2 regions of the Peribacillus frigoritolerans genome follow, and region 2 is predicted to be linked to the other one. Evidence: riboswitches for the same ligand, from Rfam matches in the RefSeq annotation. Region 2 holds a riboswitch; the other holds the start of a gene.
The links. Region 2 has a riboswitch for preQ1 ahead of queC (7-cyano-7-deazaguanine synthase QueC). Riboswitches for the same ligand answer to the same signal wherever they lie in the genome.
Positions count from the first base shown of each region.

Region 1 (5,777 bases), 1.9 Mb from region 2:
TCACAAAAAAACCCCCTTCTAAAAGGAGGTCACTGATCTATTATCCTCAAAAGAACTCGTGATATAATGCCTGAATCGCCGTCTCTTCGTTGTGCCCTTTCACACCGAACATCATGCTTACCTCAGAAGAGCCCTGGTTGATCATCTCAATATTCACCTTTGCTTCGGCCAAGGCTTTTGACGCTCTTGCCGTTGTACCGACATTATGACGCATCCCTTCCCCTACAACCATGATCAAGGCCAGATCATGCTCCACATTCACTTCATCGGCATGCAGCTCTTTCTTGATTCGGGAAATGATTTTATTCTCGGCTTCACCTTTCATCTGGTCCTGCCTTAGAATAAGCGTCACATCATCGATGCCTGATGGAATATGCTCATATGAAACTCCATAATCTTCGAGGATGTGCAGCAGTTTCCGGCCAAAACCAACTTCCCGGTTCATCAAATATTTGCTAATGTAAATACTGCAAAATCCTTTATCACTTGCAATCCCAATAACGGGCCCGTTCGTATTATCCCGTGTATTCACAATGCGGGTCCCTTGTGCCGCCGGATTGTTCGTATTCTGGATATGGACAGGTATTCCCGCACGGAATGCAGGAATCAGCGCCTCATCATGAAATACCGAGAAACCTGCATAAGAAAGCTCACGCATCTCACGATAGGTTAGTTCCCGAATTCCCTTCGGATTGGAAACCACATTTGGATTCACCGCATAAACGGCATCCACGTCCGTAAAGTTCTCATACAAATCAGCTTTGACCCCATTCGCAAGAATCGAACCAGTAATATCTGAACCGCTTCTTGAGAAGGTTAACACATCACCATCTAACGTATATCCAAAGAACCCTGGGAATACAACGATTCCTGGCTCATCACGCAGAGCATATAACCGATCATAAGACTCTGGCAGCACCTTGGTGAATCCACCTTCATCCGTTACGATCAAGCCGGCCTTCTTTGGATTGATATACTGTGCCTCTACACCACGGCTTTGAAAATAACCTGCGACCAGCTTCGCATTATTATCCTCGCCGCTGGCCTTCAAGGCATCCAGATAGCGCTTCGGGTTAGTTTGGTCTGCATGCAGCAGTGCCATTAAATTCTCATGAATCCCAGTGATGACACTCTCGGATATATCCAGCTCTTCAGCAATGCTCGCATAGCGGGATACAACATCTTCTATCAAATGCTCTCCGTTATCCCCGCGCAGCTGCTGTTCCGCAGCTTCAATCAATAAATCCGTCACCTTTATATCATCGGAATTGCGTTTTCCTGGAGCCGAAACGACCACAATCTTCCTCTCTGGATCAGAAACAACAATTTCGAATACCTTCCTCAACTGTTCACCTGACGCAAGTGAACTTCCACCAAACTTTGCAACTTTCATCTCGACATCCCCTATTTTCGTAAATATTCTGTCAAAATCAACTCTCCCTATTATTACGCTTTTTCTCGAAACAATCAAGTGGAAATTCCATTATAGGAGGACACTTGTATTTTTAAAAAGGACAAATCATCAGGACGACTGATAAAGAATGGCTAAAAACAAGGAAAAAGACAACGGGCATATGCCCATTGTCTCTCCTATTCTTTAGCGATTATCCACAGTTTCCGGATATAAGTCATGGTTCATCAAGCGGTAATTCGCCATTTCCTCATACTTAGTACCTGGTTTCCCATAATTCGTGTAAGGGTCGATGGAAATTCCGCCCCTAGGCGTGAACTTGCCCCAGACTTCAATATATTTAGGATCCATCAATTCGATTAAATCATTCATGATGATGTTCATGCAGTCTTCATGGAAATCACCGTGATTGCGGAAGCTGAATAAATAAAGTTTCAAAGACTTGCTTTCCACCATTTTCACACTGGGAATATAGCTGATGTAAATGGTAGCAAAGTCCGGCTGGCCCGTTATCGGACATAAGCTAGTGAATTCCGGGCAATTGAATTTGACGAAATAATCCCGGTTCGGATGCTTGTTATCGAATGACTCAAGGATTTCAGGCGCATAGTCAAATGTATATTTTGTTCCTTGATTCCCAAGCAGTGTAATATCTTTTTTTAATTCTTCTTCTTTTCTTCCAGACATGAAAAGTCCTCCTAATCCCACGTTTCAGGGAGATTCATAAAATGGGCCTCTATATAACAAAAACCATATCTCCTCAAAGATATGGTTGATTCGCGAAAAATATCAAAGCCATAGTTTTTTTAAGAGGGTGATGCTATGAACCTCTCCCGTTTATCGGGAAATATTTTAAAATTGTCTTAGTAAATATAAAAAAAAATAGTCAATCTGTCAATGCAACTCTCTTAAATTGGGTTTGATTCCTTTATATATTCAGTTTAAAATGGAAAAAGCAGTTCAACCTATAAGAAAGAAGAGAATATACACATGTGGATTTTTGCAGCACTCATCACAAGCTTATGTTTCGGAATCAATAACAGCATTTTCAAATGGAGCAGCGGAAAAGGATATTCCAAGATACATATCCAATTTTTCTTTTATTTTTCAGCTTTTATTTTGTCCATTATTTATGGAGTATTTATGGATGGTTTACAGCTGAACTGGCTGTCCATCATGCTTGGTGCAGCAATTGGTGTACTGAACGCTAATGGTAACATCCAGATGGCAAGCGCCTTTGAAAAAGGGCCGGCAAGCTTGACATCACCATTAATCGCAGCGAATGCAATATTCCCCATACTCTGTGCAGCTTTAATTTTTCACGAACATATTTCTTCCTTGCAGTGGAGTGGAATCGTCTGCATGTTTCTCGCTACATTAGTTATCCAGTATACACCTAACGCCAAAGGTAACCATCAATATGTCCCTTGGATCATGCACACATTATTCTCCATCTTATCATTTGGTGTGCTCGGAATTCTAATGACGACATCAACACGTCTTCATTTAAACTCCCTTGATATCCTTGTATCAATGTATGGAGGCGGAATGCTTTATCTTCTTTCAGCTCTGGCCTTTAAAAAAGAAAAAATCAAGCTAAAGGAAGTCAAAATCGGTTCCTTAGTAGGTTTTTTAAGCATGATAGGCTATGGATGTTATTTCTTTGCATTGAACACCGGGATTGCAAGCATCATTTTCCCTGTCGTCAGCCTGAACTGTTTAGTTGTCGTATTCGCTGGATGTTATTTATTCAAGGAAAAACTAAAAACCTATCAAATTGCCGGTGTTCTTGCAGCATTAATCGGTATTATTTTAACTAAAATATGAATATAGTTCGTTTACAAAAACAACCTGGCTGTCATGTGTACAAGCCAGGTCATTTTCTATTTAAACGGGAAATGGGGCAGGTCAAAAAAAAAAAAAAAAAATGTTGACACATCCATAAAAATATCAGATAATTTTGAATATTAATTCTTTCAATTTTACTGCTTTTGAAATGTTTGATTATTCTTCTGCCATGGGTATAAAAGAAATAGGTACAACCACCTCATTTAATTCTGAATCAAGAAAGGAAAGATGCATAATGGTAAAAGTTACAGTAACAGTTGATTTCCAAGGAAAATCTTATCAAACTAACGTCCTTACTAAACCGGGTACAGATCATGAAGTAATTTTACAACAAGCCCTTCATCAAGTTGAAAAGCAATGGAAAGCATAAAAAAGCAGGCATCGTAATAGATACCTGCTTTTTTATTACCATTAAATAATATCCAAAATATTTTTCATATGCACGATTAAAGACCCTCTTGCAGCAATTCCCTCCTATTAAAAAATACACTTTTAATTGTTTTTTTCAAAAGATACTAAAATTAAGTTGTCAGTTTGTGTACTAGAATTTTTTATAATGAAAAAATATCCAATTGAAATGGTCTTTTAAAGACCGTCTCAGCTGTAGACAATTTAAACGTTAATTTCCACTCCAGGCACTCGCTTTCCGCGGGCGGTCCGGGAGCCTCCGCGGCACCTTTGCGCCTGCGGGGTCTCCCTTGGACTCGCTTTTCCCGCAGGAGTCTCGTACCCTCCGTTCCAATCAACTTTGCTTTAAAATTTAGATAGAACCCCTTTTGTCTACAAACTTGATAATAATTGATTTTTGGTTCTTTTAAGCTAAGTTACTTATTAATGGCACGGAACGTTCTTGAAGGCTATCGGAAAACAGACTATAAGAAATGAGTTTCTTCTTGTATTGATTAACTACATCCACGTGGTCATTGTAAATGTACACAAATAACTTAACATCAATTTTGCCTTTTTTAGTATCAATGACTAATGGAGTCCCACTGTCCTCTGGATGTAAAAATAATTGCTCGTTACCCGGGAATATATGATTTTTCTTCAAAAATCTGGCGTTATTAAAATGATTAATAACTTGAATTTTTTCTTCACCTTCCAAACGTTTTCCGTCAAAGGATACGATCGCATTCCCGCCACTAATTTCTGAGTGTATTTTAAATTTGCTGATAATCCAATTAACAGCATCGGTTGGAAGACAGGAAACCAATATTTTTAACAAACTTAAGATAATTGTCAAAATCAAAACCGGCAATGTCAATTCATCATCTCCGCTACATTTATAAATTATTTCTTTCTTATATAACTTATTATATCAATAGGGCTGGCAGTTTTTCTTAGAAGATGTGTCCGTTCTATTAACGTTTTACTTTGGTAAAACATTGTACTTAAACGCAATTTCCCCTTAATAAATATAATGTTCCGAAATGGTTATACTAAACAAAAGATTTCATCCACATCCTTCTTAACAAATTTATACTTATTAAAATACAAAAAAACTGGGCGTCATCAAGACGCCCAGCTTTTCCGGAATCGATTATTGATATCCCCAAATCATTGTTAGCATTGTACCGAAAATTGTAACCAATGCAACGAACAATCCATAATAAACGTTTGTGTAAATCGATGCTTTATCTTCAGACTCACCTGCGTGCATGAACATAACTAATTGCAGTGCAGCTTGCATGAAAGCTGTAACAAGCAGGATGATCATGGCCATTTTCAGTGAGAGATCAAACATGATAACTGATAGTGCGACCAAAGTCAGGACTAGAGAAAACGCAAATCCCATAACTTGGCCCCGTGGGAATAATTCTTTCATATTACATCATTCCTTTCAGATAGACGAAACTGAAGATGAAAATCCAGACAACGTCCAAGAAATGCCAGTAAAGTGAAAAGATGAAAGCCTTGTTTGTTGTTTCTGGAGTCATACCGCGCTTTTTGATCTGCATGACGATGAAGGTTCCCCAGAATAAACCAAGTGTAACGTGAGCTCCATGCGTACCTAGTAATGTAAACAAACTAGATAAGAAAGCACTTGTTTGAATGGTTGCTCCTTCATGTACATACTCCACGAATTCATAAATTTCGACTCCCAAGAAGCCTAAACCAAGAATAAGGGTGATAATGAAGAAACCAATCGTTGCTTTCTGTCTGCCAAGTCTCATTGCATTGATTCCAAGACCTATGGTAAAACTACTTGTTAAAAGAAAGATTGTTTGGAACATCAGGGTTGGGAGTTTAAAAAGATGTTCCCCTGTTGGACCATTTCCAGTTCCATCAACCAATACAAAATAAGTGGCGAACAGTGTAGCGAAAAGAGCTATTTCTGCTCCTAGGAAAATCCAGAATCCAAAAATCTTTAAGCGATTTTCTTCCGTGCTATATTCTAGTGGCAGCGAGTTATCTATTTTCATTACTTAGCACCTCGCAATTTATTTTCAGTTTCTTCGATCTCTTCAACAGAGATATAACGTCCGTGATCTTTTTCGAATGAACGGTGAATCATACA
Region 1 covers NZ_CP158190.1:558,513-564,289, reverse strand. The annotation lists gene ABOA58_RS02755 (aspartate kinase) at 47-1,393, opposite strand; gene queF (preQ(1) synthase) at 1,598-2,098, opposite strand; PreQ1 riboswitch class I at 2,203-2,248, opposite strand; gene ABOA58_RS02745 (EamA family transporter) at 2,402-3,238, shown strand; gene ABOA58_RS02740 (BA3454 family stress response protein) at 3,372-3,629, shown strand; gene ABOA58_RS02735 (YfmQ family protein) at 4,074-4,523, opposite strand; gene qoxD (cytochrome aa3 quinol oxidase subunit IV) at 4,800-5,084, opposite strand; gene qoxC (cytochrome aa3 quinol oxidase subunit III) at 5,086-5,682, opposite strand; gene qoxB (cytochrome aa3 quinol oxidase subunit I) at 5,682-5,777, opposite strand, start outside.
Region 1: it holds a riboswitch for preQ1, as region 2 does, so the genes downstream of both, queF (preQ(1) synthase) here and queC (7-cyano-7-deazaguanine synthase QueC) in region 2, are expected to answer to the same signal.

Region 2 (5,777 bases):
ATTTGTCATTCAATGTGAAATATTGCATCTAACGACTCAATTAGTTGAACTCTTTTGAATATGGATAAAGATGAGTAAAAGCACACATCTCTTTTTTTTAATGTTTTTCGGTTTTCTCTTCGGAAATACCCATGGGCCTATAATTGAACTTTTACCTAAAACATGAAATAAACTAAAGTTAACCCATTTTTTAAAAAAAATACCTAGTTTCTTCTATAGATATAGTGTTTATAGAAGAATGAAAAATAAAAAAAGCTCAGAAGTATTTCTGAGCTTTCGGCTTATATATTGTAAATGAATGGAATGGTCACGGATCTCCGTTCATCCTGGAGATTTAACGTTTGTGGGTCTTGAGCTACAGCATGCGTAGCTTATTATGGAAGGAATCAGATTAACTGGATTTCTTTCTGTCAGAAATCTCAAGGTTGGAGCCCTTTTTACCGCCATCAATCACATAAAGTCTAGGAGCTAATCTCCTTCTTTTTCCTTGATTGTCAGGATTCATCTTCATATAATTTTCGTATTCTTTGCGAAAGAACTCTTCGGTTTCCCGTTCCAGTGCTTTTCTTTCGTTAAAATCTGCGATGAATTTGAAAAAACGTTTCATATGAATTCCTCCTTATGGGGTTAAAAGGTCTTGGTTTAATAGTAACATATCATTAGTTGATTTTAACCTTTTTTTACAAATTTGGAATGGAAATCGTGTTTTTTTGAGAATAAAGTTGTGAATGGTTTGATTCAAGAGAAAGCATGCAATGGATCCTTACTGAGTATAAGTGCCCGTGCATGGTGTTGAAAGGAAATTTCGGGATTTGCAGTAGCAGGTATTGGAAGCAATGATTATTTAAGTTAAAATATTCCTTTAATCAATTATACACTAAATATTCTGAAAACAAAGGGAAATATCCACTTCCAGCCGCTTCTGATAGATTTGTTTTTTAATGGTTTATTATTGTGTATAGTTATTATTCCCCGAATAAACGAAAATGAAACAACATTAGAATGGAAGGGAAAAAGCAATTTCCCGCATTCGGGAAATTGCTAGTGTCATAATTGGAACTTCTTAACCTGTTCAGTGAGCAGTTCTGCCGAGGATGCAATTTCACTGGCATGATTCGTGATTTCATCCATCGAAGAGCTGGATTGCTGAGCGGAGGCGGAGACTTGTTCGATTCCTGCCGCGGACTCTTCAGAAACGGCTGCGATATCTTCGATAGCCTGATTGATTTTTTGGCTATTTGTGGAGATATAGTTCAATTCGTCTGTTATATGCTGTATTTTCATTTCCATATTCCCGACAGAATGATTAATTGTTTCAAAGGTTCGGCCTGTGAGCGTAATTTGTTTTGTGCCTTCATCCACTTGTGTGTAACCATCTTCCAGGGAGTGGACGACCGTTTTTGAACCTGTTTGAATGGCGGAGACAATATTGGTGATATCCCCAACGGAGTGTGTGACCTCTTCAGCGAGTTTCCGCACTTCATCGGCGACGATGGCAAAGCCCCTGCCATGTTCACCAGCACGAGCAGCTTCTATGGCTGCATTCAGCGCCAATAGATTGGTTTGATTGGATATATCCTTGATGACCTGCACAAGCTGCGAAATTTGCTGTGATTGAGAATCGAGCCCTTTCACTTGCTCTACGGCATTTTTGACAATCCCATCAATACTTTGCATCTGTTGGACCGAACTGCGCATTAAAGTGGTGCCCTCCTTGGTCAAGGAAAGGATTTCGGTTGAACTGTTAGCTACATCCACCCCTTCTAGGTGGGCAAGCTTAATCCTGCCGGTGAAATCATCCATGATGCGAACCATTTCAGATGCCCGGTTGGCTTGTGACTCCGAACCTTCCGAAAGTTCATACATCGTAGTCGCTATCTGTTTGCTGCCCTGCTGCACTTCATTTGCTGATTGAGTCAGATCTTCACTTTTGTTGGAAACGGATTGCGAAACACTGAGCATTTTTTCGATAGTATCACGAAGGTCTTTCTGCATTTGATTGGCGGATACCGTTAGTTCGCCCATTTCATCATTTGACTTTTGCTCCAGGGGCTCATGATTCAGCTCTCCTGCAGCCACCATTTTCATCCTATCCCTGATTTTAAGGAGGGGGGTGGTAATGAGGTTGGCTGTAACAACCGCAAGGACAAGGCCAATAAGGACTGCCGCAATGGATATGATGATACTTGTCGTCTTAACCGATTTCCCGCTGGCGATGACGGTTTCACCAGAAGCGACAATCAATTCCTCGCGTTCCGAAGCAAGCTCCTTGAAACCCTCCATTACTTCATTGCTGATTGGCGCCACTTCATTTTTGAGTATCTCTTTAGCGCGTTCTTCATTTCCTTTTTCATATTGTGTAAATACCCGATCTACAATCATCGTCCTCCAATCCACGCTTTTCTCGATCAATTCCTTCGCTTTATCAGAATCGCTTAAGGCTAGGAGTTCCTCCTGGATGACCTGGCTTTCTTCAGTATATTGTAAGAACCCTTCTTTATAACTCTCGTCACCATAAAGAATATAGGCCCGGGCGTATGCGGTTCTTTGTGCTAGATTGTATAGGAGCTTTTCGTCTTGGATAAGAAGCGGAAGTTCCTTTTCGATGATATCCTGGGAATAAACCAGTGACTTGTTGCTGCTATAAATGTTGAATGCTCCTAAGATGACACATAAAGATATGATGAGTGAAAATGCCACCAATACCTTTGCTTTAATGCTTTTCAAATTATTGGACCCCTTTATCGATATTTTATTCACACTGTTTTATCGGATAAATAAAAGGATATTTAAGCAATGAAAAGTTAACCAAATTTTCCATCAGGTCTAATGTTCTCTTAATATAAACATCTTGATTTCTTATCGTTTTCAAGTTACTATTGACTTGGAAAAATATAATATTCCGCGTTAAGGCGGAAGAGGTTCTAGCTACCCTCTCAAAAAAACTAAGGAGAAACAGTGCTCTATTCTTAGGGTGCTGTTTTTTTCCGTAAAAAGGAGTTTTATAGAAATGAAGAAGAAAGAAAAGGCAGTGGTTGTGTTTAGTGGAGGTCAGGACAGTACGACGTGCCTGTTCTGGGCGATGGAGAGATTTGAGGAAGTGGAAGCGGTGACGTTCGATTATAATCAGCGGCATAGCTTGGAAATCGAATGTGCTCAAAACATTGCCAAGGAATTGGGCGTGAACCATCATATCCTTGACATGTCGCTGCTGAACCAACTGGCACCAAATGCGCTGACGAGAAGTGATATTGCGGTGACGGACGGAGAAGAAGGGGAATTGCCGTCGACGTTCGTACCAGGGAGGAATTTGCTGTTCCTTTCGTTTGCCGGAGTGCTGGCGAGTCAGATTGGCGCTAAACATATTGTCACCGGTGTCTGTGAAACGGATTTCAGCGGATATCCGGACTGCCGCGATGTATTCATTAAATCATTGAATGTGACCTTGAACTTGTCGATGGACCAGTCATTCGTGATTGATACGCCGCTAATGTGGCTTAATAAAGAGGAAACATGGGAGCTAGCGGATCAGCTAGGCGCGTTCGACTTTGTCCGCGAAAAGACCCTGACTTGCTATAACGGAATCATCTCCGACGGCTGTGGAGATTGTCCGGCATGTAATCTGCGGAAAAAAGGACTGGATGACTATGTAAGCAGACGGAAGGTGCTTTCATGATGTACGGTTTTACGATAGTGGATAAACTCCAAAAAATAGATGAAGATATTCAGCGCAGCCAATTGAAGTATACAAACAAGAGGGTTCTCGTGAGTAAGGAATTCACCTTTGATGCGGCACACCATCTGCATGATTATGAAGGGAAATGCAAGAACCTGCATGGCCACACGTATAAGGTCATTTTCGGATTAAGCGGGTATACAGATTCACGAGGGTTGATGATAGATTTTGGGGACATCAAGGATATATGGAAAAATGAAATTGAAATCCACCTGGATCACCGTTATTTGAATGAAACCCTGCCGCTCATGAATACAACAGCTGAAAATATGGTTGTCTGGATTTATGAAAAAATGGCCGAATCCCTTTCATTAAAAGAATATGAGGGTGCTAGAGTCGAATTTGTTCGACTGTACGAAACGCCGACAAGCTATGCCGAAGCCAGAAGGGAGTGGATGGAAAGTGAGTAAACTCCCTGTTATGGAAATCTTCGGGCCGACCATCCAAGGAGAGGGAATGGTCATTGGCCAAAAAACCATGTTCGTTCGGACGGCCGGCTGCGATTATTCGTGTGCCTGGTGTGATTCCGCATTTACTTGGGATGGCACCGGTAAGGAAGATACCGTCCAGATGACTGCTAGAGAAATATGGGATGAGCTGAAGCGTATTGGGGGTTCTGGTTTTTCCTTCGTGACGATATCAGGAGGAAACCCGGCTCTGCTGAAAAACCTAAACGGCTTGATAGCGATCTTACATGAAAATAAAATGAAAATAGGTGTCGAAACCCAAGGGAGCAGATGGCAGGATTGGTTTCTCGATATTGATGAACTGACTATTTCACCTAAGCCGCCGAGCTCTGGAATGAACACGGACTTTACGGTGCTCGACCAAATCATCTCGAACCTTGCCAATCGAAATCCTGAAAACCATGTCTCATTGAAGATCGTCGTCTTTAACGAGGAAGATTATCAATATGCCAAACATGTACATGGGCGTTACCCGGATATTCCTTTTTATCTGCAGGTCGGCAATGACGACAGCCGGACGGCGGATGATCGTCAATTGATCAGCGGCCTATTGAAGAAGTACGAAGAGTTAATTGATAAAGTGATAGTAGATGATGAATTGAATGATGTGAAAGTCCTGCCCCAGCTGCATACCTATATATGGGGAAACAAGCGGGGCGTGTAAAGTAAAGGCAGTGTGATGTTTAATCACACTGCCTTTTAAGCTTATTACAACCTTTGCATATGTGTAGCTTTGAAGGATGATGTGTATTTAAGGCCATATCCAAATAAGCGATCCATTCCTATATGCGCTGTCCAAATTAAACCAATCAGCATCAATGCATCCGACTTTAGGAAAATGGATAGCAAAATCGTGAAGATGGACAGGATATAAGTATGAAATAAGTTATAAACCCTTGCTCCAATCCGATCATTGATCAGATAGGCCAGCATGGAAACATCAGGCGATAAAATCAATAGAAGGAAAATCCACCAGCTGAATTCATATAACGAATAGATGTAAATCACCGCTAAAAAGACCATGAGCCCTTCAATATGAAGGTATTTCTTTACCATATTAAAACCTCCAAAGTTTATTTGACCAATGGTCAATAATATTCAAAAAAATTATATGATGTTCCTGATGATATTTTTTACATGAAAATAAGCTAAACCTTTTACATCTTGATATGATAGTTCAGAATTAATATAAAAAGTTATGAATCCGTGAAGAGAAAGAAAAATCGACCAAATGGATGCAGGATTTAGCTTGTTGTCCGTTAGGTCCGTCAGGGACTGGATTAGCTTTTCGTATGTTTTATTAGAATCAAATTGGAGTAACTGCTGAATTTCTTTTTCCTTCGATAAAAACATGACGGAATAATGATTCTGTTGGGTTAAACCGAACTCCAAGAAGCACAATAAAATCTTTTCCATTTTTATAGAAGGGTCATTTTCCGACATGATGATATCATCGATTAAATTATTTAAAACGGAAAAATCCGTTTTTACCAAACTGTAAAATATTTCCGCCTTATTTTTAAAATGATAATAAATGGCTCCATGGCTGCAATCCAATGATTTAGCCAATTGCC
Region 2 covers NZ_CP158190.1:4,231,141-4,236,917, reverse strand. The annotation lists gene ABOA58_RS20740 (hypothetical protein) at 392-607, opposite strand; gene ABOA58_RS20735 (methyl-accepting chemotaxis protein) at 1,048-2,727, opposite strand; PreQ1 riboswitch class I at 2,913-2,955, shown strand; gene queC (7-cyano-7-deazaguanine synthase QueC) at 3,011-3,676, shown strand; gene queD (6-carboxytetrahydropterin synthase QueD) at 3,676-4,146, shown strand; gene queE (7-carboxy-7-deazaguanine synthase QueE) at 4,139-4,867, shown strand; gene ABOA58_RS20715 (DUF4260 domain-containing protein) at 4,912-5,259, opposite strand; gene ABOA58_RS20710 (TetR/AcrR family transcriptional regulator) at 5,311-5,777, opposite strand, start outside.